Regions from separate parts of the Mesorhizobium abyssinicae genome, predicted to be linked through region 2. Evidence: predicted binding sites of a transcription regulator. Region 2 holds the regulator's gene; each other region holds the start of a gene.
What was found. Region 2 encodes LexA, which represses DNA repair genes until DNA is damaged. Its sites were predicted from a motif close to TGTTCNNNNTGTGTTCNG; they were not measured.
Positions count from the first base shown of each region.

Region 1 (4,550 bases), on a different contig from region 2:
CCGAGCTCGACGGCGCCGCCTCGATCGGCATCGCGCTGATCCTCGGTTCGACCGCGATCTTCCTGGCGCGCGAAAGCAAGGGCCTGCTCATCGGCGAGCCGGCATCGCCGGAGGTGCAGAAGAAGGTGCTTGCCATCGTGCAGCGGGATCCGGCGGTGCAGCGGGCGAACGGCGTTCTCACCGTCCACATGGGACCGCAAGAGATCGTCGCCGGTCTGAGCGTCGAGTTCGAAGACCATCTGACGGCGCCCGAGATCGAGGCCTGCGTCGAGCGGCTGGAAGCGCTGCTGAAAACCGAGATGCCGGAGATCACCCGGCTGTTCGTCAAGCCGCAAACCACCGGCACCTGGGAGCGCCGCCGCAAGCTGATCGACGCTGCCTCCGATCCGGCTTTGGACTAGCGCTGCGCTGTTGCCTCGCGGCCTTGTCCCGCTAAGATCGTCGCGAATTCTGGAGGAGGTACCGATGAGGATTGACGGCGGGTGCCATTGCGGCGCCATCACCTATGAGGCCGAGGTCGACCCGGAAAAGACCTCGATCTGCCACTGCACGGACTGCCAGCAATTGACCGGCACAGCCTTCCGCGTGACGGTTCCAGCCCCGGAAATCAACTACCGGATCACCAGCGGCTCGCCGAAGGTCTACATCAAGACCGGATCCTCCGGCGCCAAGCGCGCGCAGGGCTTTTGCGGCGACTGCGGCTCCCATCTCTACGCGACCTCGGTCGGCGATGGGCCGAAGATTTATGGCATCAGGGTCGGTACGTCGCGTCAGCGCAAGGAACTGGTTCCGAAAAAGCAGGTTTGGCACCGCTCCGCATTGCAATGGTTGCCGGAATTCCAGAGCATGGCGACCATCGAGGAACAGTAGCGCCCGCCTCAGTCGCCGTCCTCGACAACCCGCAGCCTGAGCTGGCCGGTCTTGGAATCGGCCACCCGCGTCCCCGCTTCAGCCTTGCGCGGCGCCTCGGCTTCGCCTTCGCCGAACTCCAGCGCCTCGATCTTCTGGCCGCGCTTGGTCACTTTCGACGTCGAGACCAGGATGTCGTCGATGTCTTTCGCCGACTGGGTAAAATGCGTCTGCAGCCGGCGTACCCGCTCGTCGACACGCCCGACATCCTCCATCAGCCGGATCACCTCGCCCTGGATCAGATGCGCCTGCTCGCGCATGCGGGCATCCTTCAGGATCGCCTGGATGACCTGGATCGACAGCATCAACAGCGACGGCGAGACGATGACGACGCGGGCCCGGTGCGCCTTCTGCACCACCGCCTCGAAATTCTCGTGGATCTCTGCGAACACCGATTCCGACGGTACGAACATGAAGGCGGTGTCCTGCGTCTCGCCCTGGAGCAGGTATTTGTCGGCGATATCGCGGATATGCACCTCGATATCGCGCCGGAAGGCCTGCGCCGCGGCCTTCTGCATCTCCGCGCCTTCGGCGGCGCGGATGGCGTTCCAGGCTTCGAGCGGGAACTTGGCATCGACGGCGAGCGAGGGCGCGCCGTTCGGCATCCGTACCAGGCAGTCGGGCCGGCTGCCGTTCGACAGGGTCGCCTGGAATTCGTAGGCGCCATGGGGCAGGCCGTCGGCGACGATCGCCTCCATGCGCGACTGGCCGAAGGCGCCGCGCGTCTGCTTGTTGGAGAGGATCGCCTGCAGCTGCACGACCTGGCCGGCCAGCGACTGGATGTTGCCTTGCGCCGTGTCGATCACCGCCAGTCGTTCCTGCAGTTTGGCCAGGCTCTCATGCGTCGATTTGGTTTGCTCGGTCATGGTCTGGCCGATGCGGCCGGTCATGGCGTCGAGACGCTGGCCGATCGACTGGGTGAGCTCGGCCTGCCGCGCCCCGAACACTTCGGCAATCGCGCCCATGCGGCCCTGCATCTCGGCCTGCGCCTGCAGGATGCCGGCCATCCGCGCCTCGGCGTCGCGGGCATGGTCGGCGGCTTCCGCGGCTGCTATCGTCCGCGCCCTGGCCGAGCGCCACAGCGCGATGACCAGCGCAAGGAAGAGGCCGAGAAATAGGACAGCGCCGAAGGCCAGCATATGGCCGAGCGTGATCGTGCTGGCGCCGAGCCGCGCCACGGGTTCGGAAAGGATGGAGCTCAGGTCGTTCATGCGGGCAGCATAGATGATTCGGCTCTCCGGCACAGATCAAAACGTGAACAGGTCGAAAGCGCCCCGGTTGACGCTTTTCGCATGACGTCTTAGGTGAGACGCCATGTCGATCAAGCCGCTCATCATCCTTCCCGATCCCGTCCTGCGCCAGCTGTCCAAACCGGTCGAGCGCGTCGATGCGCCCTTGCGCAAACTGGCCGGCGACATGCTGGACACCATGTATGACGCCCCCGGCATCGGCCTGGCGGCGATCCAGATCGGCGAGCCGCTGCGCATGCTGGTCATCGACCTCGCCAAGGATGACGAGACGCCGGCGCCGCATGTCTTCATCAATCCGGAAATCCTCGAAAGCTCGGACCAGCGCTCGGTCTATGAGGAAGGCTGCCTGTCGATCCCGGACTATTACGCCGAGGTCGAGCGTCCCGCCGCGGTGCGGGTCAAGTATCTCGACCGCGACGGCAAGCTGCAGGAGATGCAGGCCGAAGGGCTGATGGCGACCTGCCTGCAGCACGAGATCGACCATCTCAACGGCGTGCTGTTCATCGACCACATCTCCAAGCTGAAGCGCGACATGGTGGTGAAGAAGTTCAAGAAGCTCGCCAAGGACAAGGCGCCGGGCAAGCTGGTGGGCTAGGGGTCATGCCCCTTCGCGTCATCTTCATGGGCACGCCGGAGTTTTCCGTGCCGACGCTGCGCGCGATTGCCGAAGCCGGCCATGAAATCGTCGCCGTCTACACGCAGCCGCCGCGTGCCGCCGGCCGGCGCGGGCTGGAGCTGACGCCGTCGCCCGTGCAGCGCGAGGCGGAGCGGCTGGGCGTCGAGGTCCGCACCCCGACATCGCTCAAGGGCGAGGCCGAGCAGCAGGCATTCGCCGCGCAGCGTGCCGATGTCGCCGTGGTCGTCGCCTATGGGCTTTTGCTGCCAAAGGCCGTTCTCGAGGCGGCCAGGCTCGGTTGCCTGAACGGTCACGCCTCACTTTTGCCGCGTTGGCGCGGTGCTGCTCCCATCCAGCGCGCCATCATGGCCGGCGATGCCGAGACCGGCATGATGGTGATGCGCATGGAGGAAGGTTTGGACACCGGTCCGGTGGCATTGGTTGAAAAATGCGCCATCGAACCCGATATGACCGCCGGCGAACTGCATGACCGTCTGATGGCTCAAGGCGCTTCGCTGATGGTGGAAGCGCTCGCGCAGTTGGGGATAAATTGTCTGACATTTGCCCAACAGGCGACTGTGGGGGTGACCTACGCCCGAAAGATCGATAAGTCGGAGACACGCGTAGACTGGACGCGGCCTGCCGGCGAAGTCCACAATCACATTCGCGGCCTCTCGCCCTTTCCGGGCGCGTGGTGCGAGGTCGACATTGGCGGCCGCATGGAGCGGCTGAAACTGCTTCGCTCGACGCTCTCGGATGGCGTCGGCGAGTCGGGAGGAGTTCTCGATGACCGGCTGACGGTCGCCTGCGGGTCAGGCGCGGTCCGGCTGGTCGAAGTTCAACGGGCGGGCGGAAAGCCCGCCGCCGCGCAGGAGTTCTTGCGCGGGGCCAAGATCGAAAAAGGAACGAAACTCTCATGAGCATGATGTCGATACGCGCGGCGACGCCGCGGGATCGCGAGGCGATCCGCCTCGTCGAAGAGCATGCCTTCGGCCAGCAGGCGGAGGCCGGACTGGTCGACGCGCTGGTCACCGGCGGCGATGCCGTCGTCGAGCTTGTGGCGGAAGAGGACGGCCAGGTGGTCGGCCATATCCTGTTCTCCAGGCTTTTCGTCCAGAAGGGCGCCAAGCAGTTCGCGGCCGTGGCGCTGGCGCCGCTGGCAGTCGAGCCGTCCTTCCACGGCACCGGCATCGGCGGCGCCCTGATCCGCGAGGCGCATGTCCGCCTCAAGGAAGCCGGCGAGCGGCTTGCCGTGGTGCTCGGCGATCCGTCCTATTACGGCCGCTTCGGCTACACCCATGCGCGCGCCGAGAAATTCGAGAGCGAGTATCAGGGCGAGGCGCTGCAGGCGCTGGCCTGGGGCGATGCTCCCGAGGCCGGCAAGCTGGTCTACGCTTCGGCCTTCACCGCGCTTGCCGCCTAGGCGGCAAGCTACGGCCCTCTATGCCGCGTTTTCGCCTCGACATCGAATATGACGGCAGCCTTTTTGCCGGCTGGCAGCACCAGGCGGATCAGCCTTCGGTGCAGCAGGCGATCGAGCAGGCGATCGAAAAGTTCTGCGGCGAGGCGGTAAGGCTCCGCGCCGCAGGCCGCACCGATGCCGGCGTGCACGCCACCGCCCAAGTGGCGCATGTCGACCTGGTCAAAGCCTGGCCGGGCGACAAGGTGCGGGACGCCGTCAACGCGCATCTGCAGGCCGCCGGCGCTCGCATCGCCATTCTCAAGGCCGCTGTCGTCGCCGACGGCTTCGACGCCCGCTTTTCCGCCACCGGCCG
Region 1 is NZ_JARAKC010000008.1:260,859-265,408, reverse strand. It holds gene PU724_RS19825 (cation diffusion facilitator family transporter) at 1-401, shown strand, start outside; gene PU724_RS19820 (GFA family protein) at 466-870, shown strand; gene PU724_RS19815 (DNA recombination protein RmuC) at 879-2,120, opposite strand; gene def (peptide deformylase) at 2,224-2,754, shown strand; gene fmt (methionyl-tRNA formyltransferase) at 2,760-3,695, shown strand; gene PU724_RS19800 (GNAT family N-acetyltransferase) at 3,692-4,198, shown strand; gene truA (tRNA pseudouridine(38-40) synthase TruA) at 4,219-4,550, shown strand, end outside.
Region 1: the regulator LexA is predicted to act here: its motif matches at 2,153-2,170, upstream of PU724_RS19815 (DNA recombination protein RmuC).

Region 2 (4,550 bases):
GACCCGCCTGACCGGCCGCCTCGTAAGCCTGGAGGAGATGGAGAACGGCCGCGTCAGGCTGACTATCGATGTGATCTCCACCGCCCACCCAAAACTGCGCTACGCGCCGGAGCGGGTCAGGCTTTCGGCGCGGAAAGTACCCGCCGACATGACCGCCGGCTCGCTGCTGACGGGCTATGCAAGGCTGCTGCAGCCGACCGGCCCGGTGCGGCCGGACAGCTACGACTTCTCCTTCGACAGCTATTTTTCGGGCATTGGCGCCAGCGGCTTTTTCCTCGGCAATCCAAAGACAATAGCCAGCCAAGAGGCGCCAGCGACGGCGAACCTCGCTTCCGCGATCGAGAAGGCGCGGGAGAGCATCGCCGACCATATTCGCGGCCTGGTTGGCGGCCCGGAGGGCGAGATCGCGGCGGCGCTGATCGTCGGCGTGCGCGCAGGCATTCCCGATGAGATCAACGAGGCGATGCGGCGCACCGGCATCTACCACATCATCTCCATCTCCGGCCTGCACATGGCGCTGGTTGCCGGCACCATCATGCTTCTGCTGCGCGGCGCCTTCGCGCTGTTTCCCGACTTCGCCTCGCGCCGGCCGGTCAAGAAATATGCCGCCGCCGCCGCGCTCCTCTCGATCGCCGCTTACCTCGTCTTCTCCGGCATTGTGGTCGCCGCCGAACGCAGCTTCATCATGCTGGCGGTGATGCTTGTCGCCGTACTTTTCGACCGGGCCGCGCTCACCATGCGCAATCTGGCGATCTCGGCCATCGCCGTCATTCTTGTGTCGCCGCACGAAGTGGTCGGCCCGAGTTTCCAGATGTCGTTCGCCGCCACCGCCGCCCTGGTCGGCGCCTATGCCGGCTGGTCGGACTATCGGGCCGACAGGACGACCGCGCCGGTGCCGAAGCGATCGTTCCTTCACTTTGCGTCGCGAAAGCTGGTGATGGGGATGGGCGGCCTTGCCATGACCTCAATCATCGCCGGCAGCGCTACGGCGCTTTTCGCCATCTGGCACTTCCAGCGCGTGTCGCCGCTCAGCCTGCTCGCCAACCTGGCCGTCATGCCGATCGTTTCGGTGGTCATGTTCCTGGGGGTCGCCAGCGCCCTGACGATGCCGTTCGGTCTCGACTGGCCATTCCTGTATCTGATGGGCAAGGGCCTGACCGCGATGATTGCGATTTCCGGGTGGATCTCCGAACGCTCGCCGGTCGATGCCGTCGGGCTGATCTCCATCCAGTCGGTGCTTTTCGTGACGATAGCGCTGGTCATCGCGACCATGGCCACGACCTGGCTGAGACTTGCGGCGATCCCCTTCGCTGTGGCCGGCCTGATGACGGTTTCCAATACCCGCACGCCCGATGTGCTGATCTCGGAGGATGCTCATCTGGTGGCGATGCCGATCGGCGGCGGCGAGCTTGCCGTCAACCGGGTGCGGTCGAATGAATTCACCACCGACAACTGGAAACGCGCGCTGGTGGCCGAGACCATCGTCGAGCCGGAGACCTTCGAGACAGGGGATGCACGCTTCGATATCGAACCGCTCGACCTGCCGCCGGGCTCGCCATTCTACTGCAGGGACGGGCTATGCCTTGCCCGACATCCGTCAGGCGCAATCGTGGCGCTCGCGGAAAACCGCAAGACGGCGCGGCCGGCCTGCGCCTTCGCCGACCTGATCGTCATCGACGACGCCACCGCCTACAGTCCCTGCTGGAATTCGCTGGCCCTCGTCGTCACCAAACGTCAGCTCGCCCGCTCCGGCAGCGCCGCCGTCTTCTTCGATCCGCAATCGGCGACCGCGCAAGCAACAATCCGCTACGCTGTCGAAAAGCCCTACCGGCCATGGCACGAGCAGCGCAAATACTCTCGCGAGGCGAGGGGACTGCCGCCCTACCAGAGACCCGAAAAACCGGTGGTCAAACTGGCGCCGTCCGCTCAGTAGCGCCGGATCAGGCCGACCAGCTTGCCTTGCACCTTGACCCGGTCAGGGCCGAAGATGCGGGTCTCATAGGCAGGGTTGGCGGCTTCGAGCGCGATCGATGCGCCCTTGCGGCGGAAGCGCTTCAGCGTCGCCTCTTCCTCGTCGACCAGCGCCACAACGATCTCGCCGGGGCTCGCCGTGTCGGCGTTGCGGATGATGACGGTGTCGCCGTCGAAGATGCCGGCCTCGATCATCGAGTCGCCCTTCACCTCCAGCGCATAATGCTCGCCGCCCGAGATCATGTCCGGGGGCACCGAGATCGAATGCGTCTGGTGCTGGATGGCGTCGATCGGCACGCCGGCGGCGATGCGGCCCATTACCGGGATCGACACCGCCGACACAGCGTCGTCGTCATTGCTGGGGGTCCGCGACGGCGACGCCGGTTTGATCTGCCGGCCGAGATTGCCCTGTCCGAGGCTTCCCTGGATGACGCTCGGCGAAAACTTCTTCGCGGCATTGAGGCCAGGCGCGATCGAATCGGGCAGGCGCAGCACTTCCAGCGCACGCGCCCGGTTGGGCAGCCGGCGAATGAAGCCGCGCTCCTCCAGCGCCGTGATCAGCCGGTGGATGCCCGACTTCGAAGCCAGATCAAGCGCCTCCTTCATCTCGTCGAAAGAGGGCGGAATGCCGCTTTCCTTCAGCCGTTCATGGATGAACATCAGGAGTTCATGTTGTTTGCGCGTCAGCATGGCGGCCCCCACGGGTTCTGAAACCAGAATCAGAAAAACAAACCCAGAACAAACACTATCTGTTCCAGTTGTGTTCCGCAACCGTTTAAAGTTTAATGAATGCGTTGACGTTTTGTTCAGCGTAGCATCAGCACGCGGCAGGCATCGCCCACAGCGGCCGCAGGCGCGAAGGGCTCGCGCACGACCAGGCCGTTGGCGTCGGCCAGCGTGCGCAGCATCGAGGAGTCCTGGATGCCGAAGGGCGTCGCAACCAGTGAGCCGGCTTCTTCGCGGGCGACGGCGCGCACGTAATCCTGCCTCAGATCGTTTGCCTGCATCGCGGCGCCCAGCCGCGCCCCGCGAATGTCCTGGGTGAACGCGCGGCCACCGAGCCGCGCCAGCAACGGCTTCAGGAACAGCTGCGAACAGACCAGGCTCGCTACCGGATTGCCGGGCAGGCCGATGCAGCGCGCGGGTCCCAGCCGGCCGAACATCAGCGGCTTGCCCGGGCGCATGGCGATCTTCCAGAAATCGAGCGTCATGCCCTCGCCGGTCAGCACGTCGTGAATGAGATCGTGGTCGCCGACCGAGGCGCCGCCAAGCGTCACGATGACATCGGCCTGCTGCTCGACGGCCTGCCTGACCAGCGCGGCGATCGCTTCCCTGCGGTCGGCGGCAATACCGAGATCGAGCGCGCGGGCGCCGACCGATTGCGCAGCGGCGGCGACGCCATAGGCGTTGGACGAGATGATCTGGTCGGGACCGAGTTCGCTGCCGGGTGGCAGCAGTTCGTCGCCGGTGGCGATGATGGCGACCAGCGGCCGCTTCACTACAATGAGGCGCGGGTGGTTGGCGGATGCCGCCAGCGACAGTGCCGCCGGATCGAGCAGCCGGCCCTTTTCCAGCAGCACATCGCCTTCTACGAAGTCGAGCCCGGCGCGGCGGATGTTGCGCCCTTCAGCGGTCGGCTCGGTCACTTCGATCGTGCCGCCGCCGAGGTCCTGCACATTCTCCTGGATGACGATGGTGTCGGCGCCTTGCGGCACCGGCGCGCCGGTGAAGATGCGCACGGCTTGCGCCGTGCCGACGCTGCCTTCGAAGCCGCGGCCGGCCGGCGCAATGCCGATCACCGGAAGCCGCGCCGGCACGGATGCCACATCGGCGGCGCGCGTCGCATAGCCGTCCATGGCTGAGGCGTTGAAGGGGGGCTGCGTGCGCAGCGCCACCACAGGCTCGGCCAGGACCCGGCCGGCGGCGTCGATCAGTGCGACGCTTTCGCTGGCCCGCGGCGCCGCGCCATCCAGCAGGCGCTCGAGCGCCTCGGCCACAGGAACCAGCGCCATCAGGCGCCCGCCCCGGCCGACTTGTAGTCGCCGGACTTGCCGCCGGTCTTTTCGACCAGCCTGATGCCGGAGATCACCATGGCGCGGTCGGCGGCCTTGGCCATGTCGTATATGGTGAGGCAGGCGACAGAGGCCGCCGTCAACGCTTCCATCTCGACGCCGGTCTTGCCGGTGACACGGGCAAGCGCGGTGATCTTGAGACCGGGCAGCGACTTGTCCGGTTCGATATCGACGGAAACCTTGGTCAGGAGCAGCGGATGGCAGAGCGGGATCAGTTCATGCGCGCGCTTGGCCGCCATGATGCCGGCGATGCGCGCGGTGCCCAGCACATCGCCCTTCTTGGCGTCGCCGGCAAGGATCATCTCCAGCGTTTCGGCGCGCATCGAGACAAAGCCCTCGGCGATCGCGGTGCGCACCGTTTCGGCCTTGTCGCCGACGTCGACCATGTTGGCTTCGCCCGAGGCGCCAAGATGGGTGAGGGCGGCCGCCATCGTCAGACGGCCTCGGCCGGCGCCTTGCCTGTCAGAAGCAGGCGAGTCGCCGCCGCGACATCCTGTTGCCGCATCA
Region 2 is NZ_JARAKC010000021.1:30,904-35,453, reverse strand. It holds gene PU724_RS28020 (ComEC/Rec2 family competence protein) at 1-1,933, shown strand, start outside; gene lexA (transcriptional repressor LexA) at 1,927-2,661, opposite strand; gene PU724_RS28010 (molybdopterin molybdotransferase MoeA) at 2,778-3,983, opposite strand; gene moaC (cyclic pyranopterin monophosphate synthase MoaC) at 3,983-4,474, opposite strand; gene trpC (indole-3-glycerol phosphate synthase TrpC) at 4,477-4,550, opposite strand, start outside.

Region 3 (4,550 bases), on a different contig from region 2:
CCGCTGATCGCGCGCGGCGTCGGCGACGAGATTTCCGCGGTCGAAGGCTTTCCCGCGCTCGCCCTGGTGCTGGTCAATCCGGGCATCGCGGTTTGCACGCCGGAGGTTTTCAAGGCGCTGGCCAGCCGCGATAACGAGGCGCTGCCGCCGCTGCCCGGCAAGCTCGATTTCCATACCATCCGCAACTGGCTGGAGGCGACGCGCAACGACCTCGAGCCCGCCGCCCGCGCCATCCAGCCGGCGATCGGCGAAGCGCTCAAGGCGCTGAGGAAGGCCGACGCCGGCTTTGCCCGCATGTCGGGTTCCGGCGCCACCTGCTTCGGCCTGTTCGAGACCGGCAATGTCGCCAAGCGCGCGGCGCTCGATATAAGGCGCCGCCATCCCGACTGGTTCGTCGCCGCGACGCGAAGCATGGAGGCCGACGCCCATGGCCAGGATTGACGAGAGCCGCCCCTTCATCCCCGTGCGCATCGCGGTGCTGACGGTTTCGGACACGCGCAGCCTCGCCGACGACAAATCCGGGCAGACGCTGGCCGACCGCATCGCGGAGGCCGGCCACATCCTCGCCGCGCGCGACATCGTCACCGACGACCGGGAGAATATCCGCGACAAGGTGCTCGGCTGGTCGAAGGACGAAGGCGTCGATGTCGTCATCACCACGGGCGGCACCGGCTTCACCGGCCGCGACGTGACGCCGGAAGCGCTGGAGCCGATCTTCGAAAAGCGCATGGACGGCTTTTCCGAAGTGTTCCACCGCATCTCGTACGACAAGATCGGCACCTCGACGATCCAGAGCCGGGCGACCGGCGGCGTCGTCAACGCCACCTTCGTCTTCGTGCTGCCCGGCTCGCCCGGCGCCTGCAAGGACGCCTGGGACGGCATCATCAAGGCGCAGCTCGACTACCGTCACATGCCCTGCAACTTCGTCGAGATCATGCCGCGCCTGGACGAACACCTGAAACGCGGCAAGGCCGGGTGATCGCCTGACGGCGTCGCCGCTTCAGCGGATGACCGGCTCGCCGTGGAAGCGCCGGCGCGAGGGGCGCGAGACGCCGAAGCCGACTTCCATCATCAGCCGCGGCGTGCGCGAAGGCACCGTGCCCATGTCGAAGCCGAACGGATCCTCGACGAAGCCGAGCCCTGCTTCACCCGTGAGCGTGACCGGGCTGTCGTCGCCGTAGAACTTCAGCACCTCATCCGCCGGATGCTCGACAAGCAGCGTAAGTTGGTGCTTTAGGCTGCGGCGTTTGTGGCTGCCGCGCACATAGACATGCGGGCCGGTGCCGGCATCGCAGGGCTTCAGGTAGAAGAAGAATTTCAGCATCCGCCAGTCGTCGAGATCGAAATGGTACTTGCCGAGCGAGGCAAGGTTCTTGTCGGCGCCCCTTCTCCCCCAAAAACGCGGGAAGAATCACTTCGGCGGCGCGACCCAGATCTCCGCGTCGAGTCTTTTCGTTGCCAGGCCGCGCGCGATAGCTTCGGCGCTGCGGGCGCTTTTCGCGAGCGCCGTGGCCTGGCGCTTGCTGATGACCAGCCCCTCGGCCAGCGCTCGGTTGCCGGAAAAGACCCTGGCCAGGAACGGCGCGCGGCTGCCGCGCGCGCGCGAAAAACGCGCCGGCATGGTGGCCCTCGCCGTGTGGGCCACGACCTCGTCGATCCAGCCGTCCGCCAGCCGCGCGCCGGGCTCCAGCAACAGCAGCCAGTCGCCCTTTGCCTGCCGGATACCGGCGGCGATGCCGCCTGCGACATAGTGGCAGCCGGCATGATCGGCAACGCGGTGCGTCTGGTCGGTCGAGCCGGTGTCACAGACGACGACGTCGCGCACCACGCCTTCGACCGCGCCGCCGATCAGCGAGGCGAGCGTGCGGGCAAGGCCCTCTTCGTCATTCAGGGTTTCGATGAGAACGCTGAGCATTGCCAGCCGAATAGCGGAAAGCCGCGCCATGCGCCAGTTTTTGCATCACGGCACAAAAAGTTCTTGCTTTGTTCTCATCAAGAAAATAGGAATAGTTTCATGAACAGAGCGATTCGACAGCCTGCGGACAGTCCTTGGGAGAGGGCGAAAATGGAACAGATCGTGCGTGCCGACATTGCAGCCTTCGGAGCCGGGAGAGCCGAGATGGCGAATGCGATGATCGAGCAGAGCGGCATGCGCGTGCGGCCCGACCGCAATCGCGGCCGTTCCGCCGGCATCAATCCGTCCGGCCGCTTCGAGCCGGTCAGCCGGCATGTGTTCGACGATGGCTGGAATTCGCTGGAGGAACTGCCGCCATTCAAGACCGAGGTGCAGGTCGAGAGGCCGCGCACCATCATCACGCGCAACGAGTCGCCCGACATCTCGTTCGATCGCTCGATCAACCCCTATCGCGGCTGCGAGCATGGCTGCGTCTACTGCTTCGCCAGGCCGACGCATTCCTTCATGGGCCTGTCGCCGGGACTCGATTTCGAATCGAAGCTGTTCGCCAAGCCTGATGCGGCGCGCATGCTCGACAAGGAACTGTCGAAGCCCGGCTACCAGCCGCGCACCATCGCCATCGGCACCAACACCGATCCCTACCAGCCGATCGAGAAGCAGTACCGGATCATGCGCGAGATCCTCGAAGTGCTGGAGGCGCGCGGCCATCCGGTCGGCATCGTCACCAAGTCGGCGCTGGTGACGCGCGACATCGACATCCTGTCGCGCATGGCCGAACGCGGACTTGCCAAGGTGGCGCTGTCGGTGACGACGCTCGACCGCATGCTGGCGAGAACCATGGAACCGCGCGCGTCGACGCCGACCAAGCGGCTGGAGGCGATCCGGCAGCTCTCCGACGCCGGCATTCCGGCCTCCGTCATGGTCGCGCCGATCATCCCCGGCCTGACCGATCCGGAGATGGAGCGCATCCTCGATTCGGCACGCGCCGCCGGCGCGCGCGAAGCAGGCTATGTCGTGCTGCGGCTGCCGCTGGAGGTGGCGCCGATCTTCAAGGACTGGCTGCTGCGCCATTATCCGGACCGCTACCGGCACGTGATGTCGCTGATCCGTTCGATGCGCGACGGCAAGGACTACGATTCGGAATGGGGCAAGCGCATGAAGGGCGCCGGACCCTATGCCTGGCAGATCGGCCGCCGTTTCGAGATCACCGCCAAGCGGCTCGGGCTCAACGCCGAGCGGCGGCAGCTCAGGACCGACCAGTTCGTCGCCGCAGCCAACGCCACCGAGCAGTTGATGCTGCTTTGAAGGTCTCGCGCCGGCCCTCGCCGGCTGGCGCGAGAAGAATCCCGTCCGGCCTGTCCCCCGGCCTTGAGACGGTGCCCTCCCGGTCCGCGCCCCACCCGACCCGGAGGGACTTGCGGAGAATCGGAGCCGATGCGAACCTCGCCGCACCATGGCTCGCGCGCGTTCCGATTCTCCGCTTCTCTTCGAAATCGTCGAGAAACCCGATTTCTCCATCGAGACGAAGGCGATGGCCGACGGATTGTGGCCGGTGGCGGGAATGGACGAGGCCGGGCGCGGACCGCTCGCCGGTCCGGTCGTCGCGGCGGCGGTGGTGCTCAACCCCGCCAACATTCCCGAGGGGCTCGACGATTCCAAGCGCCTCACCCATCTGCAGCGTGAAGCGCTGTTCGCCAGGATTCTGGGCTCGGCGCTCGGCGTGTCGATGGCCTCGATCAGCGCCGAAGGCATCGATGGCAGCAACATATTGAAAGCCAGCCTCGAAGCGATGCGCCGTGCCGTCGCCGGCCTGTCGCTGCGGCCGAAGCTGGCGCTGGCCGACGGCCGCGACGTGCCGCCCGGTCTTGCTTGCGAAGGACGCGCGCTGATCAAGGGCGACCAGCGCTCGCAGTCGATCGCCGCCGCCTCGATCGTCGCCAAGGTGATGCGCGACCGCATGATGTGCGGCTGCGGCGGTCACCACGAGCGCTACGGCTTCGAGGTGCATATGGGCTATGCAACGGCCCGCCACCGCACCGCGATCGAAGCGCACGGCCCGGTGGCAAGGTTGCACCGGGCGTCATTCGCGCCGTTTCGCTTGGGCGGCGTCGAGGTGGTGGAAGAAGAGAGCTTTGTAGGACTGGAGTGAGCGGCGGCGAAGGTGCGCGTAATCTCCCCCCTTGAGGGGGAGATGGCCGGCAGGCAGAGGGGGTCGCTTCGCGTGAAGCTCCAACGCCATCTGTCGTCCGCAAGAACGTCGCGCCCAGTCGAACCGACCCCCTCTGTCGCCTTTGGCGACATCTCCCCCTCAAGGGGGGAGATTATCTCCGCTCAAACAAAAAGCCGCCGGATTGCCCCAGGCGGCTTCATGCTAGATAGGACATACCAGCCTAGTTCAGCTTGGCCTTCACTTCCTGCAGCGCCGACTTGAAGAAGTCCGCGCCGGCCTTGGCGTCGACCTTGGCGGCAAGCAGCGCGCGGGCGGCCTCGACGGCGACGTCGACGGCGCTGGCACGCACTTCCGCAACTGCCTCGCGCTCGGCCTGGCCGATCTTCTGCTCGGCGAGCGCGGTGCGGCGCGTCACGTAGTCCTCGGTCTTCTTGTGCGCCTCGGCGGCGAGCAGTTCGGCCTCGC
Region 3 is NZ_JARAKC010000002.1:552,389-556,938, forward strand. It holds gene PU724_RS07195 (4-(cytidine 5'-diphospho)-2-C-methyl-D-erythritol kinase) at 1-441, shown strand, start outside; gene moaB (molybdenum cofactor biosynthesis protein B) at 428-979, shown strand; partial or broken gene PU724_RS07205 (hypothetical protein) at 1,001-1,381, opposite strand; gene PU724_RS07210 (glycosyltransferase) at 1,412-1,915, opposite strand; gene PU724_RS07215 (PA0069 family radical SAM protein) at 2,066-3,220, shown strand; gene PU724_RS07220 (ribonuclease HII) at 3,369-4,064, shown strand; gene PU724_RS07225 (F0F1 ATP synthase subunit B) at 4,306-4,550, opposite strand, start outside.
Region 3: the regulator LexA is predicted to act here: its motif matches at 1,974-1,991, upstream of PU724_RS07215 (PA0069 family radical SAM protein).

Region 4 (4,550 bases), on a different contig from region 2:
TTGCCGTGGCAGACGTCGCAGGTGACGTAGACATCGGGCAGGAAGTGCATCTCGATCTTGATGACGCCATCGCCCTGGCAGGCCTCGCAGCGGCCGCCCTTGACGTTGAACGAGAAGCGTCCCGGCTGATAGCCGCGCGCCTTGGCCTCGGGCAGCCCGGCGAACCAGTCGCGGATCGGCGTGAAGGCGCCGGTATAGGTGGCGGGATTGGAACGCGGCGTGCGCCCGATCGGCGACTGGTCGATGTCGATGACCTTGTCGAGGAACTCCAGCCCCTCGATGCGGTCATGCTCGGCCGGATGCTCGCGCGAGCCCATGATGCGGCGCGAGGCCGCCTTGAACAGTGTCTCGATCAGGAAGGTCGACTTGCCGCCGCCGGACACGCCGGTCACGGCAGTGAAGGTGCCGAGCGGGATCTCGGCGGTAACGTTCTTCAGATTGTTGCCGCGCGCGCCGACGACCTTGATACGCCGATTCTTCTTCGCCTCGCGGCGCACGCCAGGTGTGGCCACTTCGAGCTCGCCCGACAGGTATTTGCCGGTGATCGAGGCGGGGGTCGCCATGATCTGCTGCGGTGTGCCTTGCGCGATGATCTCGCCGCCGTGGATGCCTGCGGCCGGACCGATATCGACGACATAATCGGCATGCAGGATCGCGTCCTCGTCATGCTCGACCACGATCACTGTGTTGCCGATGTCGCGCAGGTGCTTCAGCGTGTCGAGCAGGCGTGCATTGTCGCGCTGGTGCAGGCCGATCGACGGCTCGTCCAGCACATAGAGCACGCCGGTGAGGCCCGAGCCGATCTGCGACGCGAGCCGGATGCGCTGGCTCTCGCCGCCCGACAGCGTGCCGGAATTGCGCGAAAGCGTCAGATAGTCGAGGCCGACATCGTTGAGGAAGCGCAGCCGCTCGCGGATCTCCTTGAGCACGCGCACCGCAATCTCGTTCTGCTTGTCGTTCAGCTGCGCCGGCAGATCGGTGAACCACTGGTCGGCATTGCGGATCGACTGCTCGGTCACTTCGCCGATGTGTTTTCCCGCGATCTTCACCGCCAGCGCCTCCGGCTTCAGCCGGTAGCCGCCGCAGGAGGGGCAGGGGGTCGCCGACATGAAGCGCTCGATCTCCTCGCGCATCCAGGCGGATTCGGTCTCCTTCCAGCGCCGGTCGAGATTGGGGATGACGCCCTCGAAGGTCTTGGTCGTCTTGTAGGAGCGCAGACCGTCATCGTACTGGAAGGTGATCTCGCGCTCGCCGGTGCCGTGCAGGATGGCTTCCTGCGCCGCGGCGGAAAGATCCTTGAACTTGTCGCCGAGCTTGAAGCCATAGGCCTTGCCCAGCGCTTCCAGCGTCTGCGCGTAATAGGGCGAGGTCGACTTCGCCCACGGGCTGACGGCGCCGTCGCGCAGCGAAAGGTTCTCGTCGGGCACCACCAGATTGGCGTCGATGGCGCGCTGGCTGCCGAGACCGTCGCAGGTCGGGCAGGCGCCGAACGGATTGTTGAAGGAGAACAGCCTGGGCTCGATCTCCGGAATGGTGAAGCCCGAAACCGGGCAGGCGAATTTCTCCGAGAACAGGATGCGCTCATGCGTCTCGTTCTTCGACTTGTTGACCGAGTCCTCACCGGTCAGGCTGGCGTCGAGCGGCCTGTCGGCGAATTCGGCGACGGCCAGGCCCTCGGCGAGCTTAAGCGCCGTCTCCATGGAATCGGCAAGTCGCGTCGCCAGGTCGCCGCGCACGACAATGCGGTCGACGACCACGTCGATGTCGTGCTTGTACTTCTTGTCCAGCGCCGGCACGTCGGCGATCTCGTAGAAGACGCCGTCGACCTTGACGCGCTGGAAACCCTTCTTCTGCAGCTCCAGGAGTTCCTTGCGGTACTCGCCCTTGCGGCCGCGCACGATCGGCGCCAGCAGGAACAGGCGCGTGCCTTCCTCGAGCGCCAGCACCCGGTCGACCATTTGGCTGACCGTCTGGCTCTCGATCGGCAGGCCGGTGGCCGGCGAATAGGGAACGCCGACGCGCGCGAACAGGAGGCGCATGTAGTCGTAGATCTCGGTGACGGTGCCGACCGTCGAGCGCGGATTTTTCGACGTCGTCTTCTGTTCGATGGAGATGGCGGGAGACAGCCCGTCGATCTGGTCGACATCAGGCTTCTGCATCATTTCCAGGAACTGGCGCGCATAGGCCGACAGGCTCTCGACGTAGCGGCGCTGGCCTTCGGCATAGATCGTGTCGAAGGCGAGCGACGACTTGCCGGACCCTGACAGGCCGGTCATGACGATAAGGCTGTCACGCGGCAGGTCGAGATCGACGTTCTTCAGATTGTGTTCGCGCGCCCCGCGAATGGAAAGGTATTTATGGTCGGCCATCGCCGGTCGCCGCCTCAGGTCTGGAATTCGTGGGATCGGCGGGTTTCTCCCGGCCATCCCCTATGTAGGTAATTTTCCCGCCACGTCGAGAGACGCCACAATTCTCGACAAAAGCGTTTAAGCGTCTTTCGCGCGGGCGAGCAAGCGGAAAGAACAAAGGCCGAACACGCTCCTGACAAAGCGGTGTGGAAATCCGGTCTCGACTTGACCTGGACGTAACCTCCCGGCGATCACATTTTTCGGTAACCGGCTATTCGATGGTTGACGTCTCCGAGCGAGGGGAGCAGTGTCCACAGGTCCAACGGAGCCGGCTGTCTTTCGATGGCCTCGCCGCCCAAAGGTGGCCTGCGAGACGCCGCAGGTTTTGCGATTTGCGCTCTGGACGACAATTGTCGCAACGGACCCAGGAGCGGAGCATGACGCCACCGGACAGTCCCTTGAGGCTCCACACCAAGATGGAGCCGCGGCGGGCATAAGTGCCAGGGCAGGCGTGAGCGTCAGCCCGACAAACCGTGACCTGTCGAATCCTCACAATTAGAGACGATAGTCGGATCGTCGGCTGAATGCCGCGATGCATCCGAAATCAAACGCCGGCAGAACACTCCCGGCAAGTTTGGATTTCAAATCCAGAAAAGCCCCGTCCGTTTTGCGGAAGCAACGGCGGGGCTGTTCGTTTGTGCAAGCACGCTACACCCCATTGCCATTGGAAACATTGGAATCGCAGTCTAGGCAGCGAAGCGCCCGGACGGTAGCCGGCTAGTGGCCCGGCGGCCTGATCCCGCCCGTCGCCATGTCGATGGTTATGCTGCCGGAAATCCTGACGTCGGTATCGCCGATCTTGAACTGGCCGTTGCCGCCGGCGGGCAGCGCGTCGTCGGGTTCGGGCTGCGGGGCAGGCTTGGCGATGCGATAGTCGCTGCTGACGCCGGGCAGCGCGCCCTTCTGCGTCGCGCTGTCATCGGCGACGGCGGCGCCCGCCAACACGCACGCGACCGCCACGATTCCCAGGAGTGTGGAAGAATGCTTGCCAATCATTGCCGGACTATAGGGTCGGCACGGCAGCGATGCCAGATCGCACGCGATCAAATTGCCGCGCGCCGGCATTCCTTCACGCGGCCTTCTTGCGGGTGTCGTAGACATGGTCGACGAGGCCCCAGGCCTTCGCCTCCTCGGCAGTCATGAAATAGTCGCGGTCGAGCGTGCGCTCGACCTCCTCGTAGGTCCGGCCGCAATGATGCGCATAGAGCTCGGTCATGCGCCGCTTGGTGCGCATGATGCCTTCGGCGTGACGCTGGATGTCGGAAGCCTGGCCCTGGAAGCCGCCCAGCGGCTGATGCAGCACGATGCTGGAGTTGGGCAGCGCGATGCGGCGCCCCGGCTCGCCCGCCATCAGCAGGAAGGACGCCATCGAGGCGGCAAAGCCCATGCACACGGTCGACACGGGGCAGGAGATGTAGCGCATCGTGTCGTAGATGGCGAAGCCGCTGGTCACCACCCCGCCAGGCGAGTTGATGTAGAGCGATATCTCCTTGTCGGGATTGTCGGACTCCAGCGACAGGAGCTGCGCGCAGACCAGCGCCGACATGCCGTCGTTGATCTCTCCGTTGATGAAGATGATGCGCTCGCGCAGCAGCCGCGAGAAGATGTCGAAGGCGCGTTCGCCGCGGCTCGACTGCTCGATCACCATCGGCACCAGATTGGCAAGCCCGCTCATCTCGTTTCTCCCTTGCTCAGGCCGCGCGCCGCAACAGCGGCGCATTCGCCGCGATCGCGCGTCCTGCGCCTTGCGCGTTGAAAGCGAGCCGGCAGCCGGCGCCAGCCATGACGACGGCGGGTGTGCGGGCGAAGCCGTCATGGACGATGCGCAGATGCGTGCCGCCGGAAACCGTGCGGGCAAGCGTGAAGGTGACGATGCTGTCCAATGCTGGAAGCTTGTCTGCATCGTCGGCACCGGGCCGCTCGCGCCACGAATAGCGCAGCAGTCGTCCAGGCTCGGCTTCAAGGACTTCGCATTCGATCGGCGCCTCGGGTCCGGCAAAGGCGAAACGGCTGCCCACTTCAGGCGTGATGTCGTTCGGCATCATCCAGGCCGCCAGCAGTTCCGGTTCGGTCAGCGCGCGCCAGACCTTCTCCGGCGGATCGGCAAGCTCGCATTCGAAGTCGAGCGGCGCTTCGGCAGGA
Region 4 is NZ_JARAKC010000005.1:106,461-111,010, reverse strand. It holds gene uvrA (excinuclease ABC subunit UvrA) at 1-2,369, opposite strand, end outside; gene PU724_RS13460 (hypothetical protein) at 3,126-3,404, opposite strand; gene PU724_RS13455 (ATP-dependent Clp protease proteolytic subunit) at 3,478-4,083, opposite strand; gene PU724_RS13450 (SRPBCC family protein) at 4,100-4,550, opposite strand, start outside.
Region 4: the regulator LexA is predicted to act here: its motif matches at 2,519-2,536, upstream of uvrA (excinuclease ABC subunit UvrA).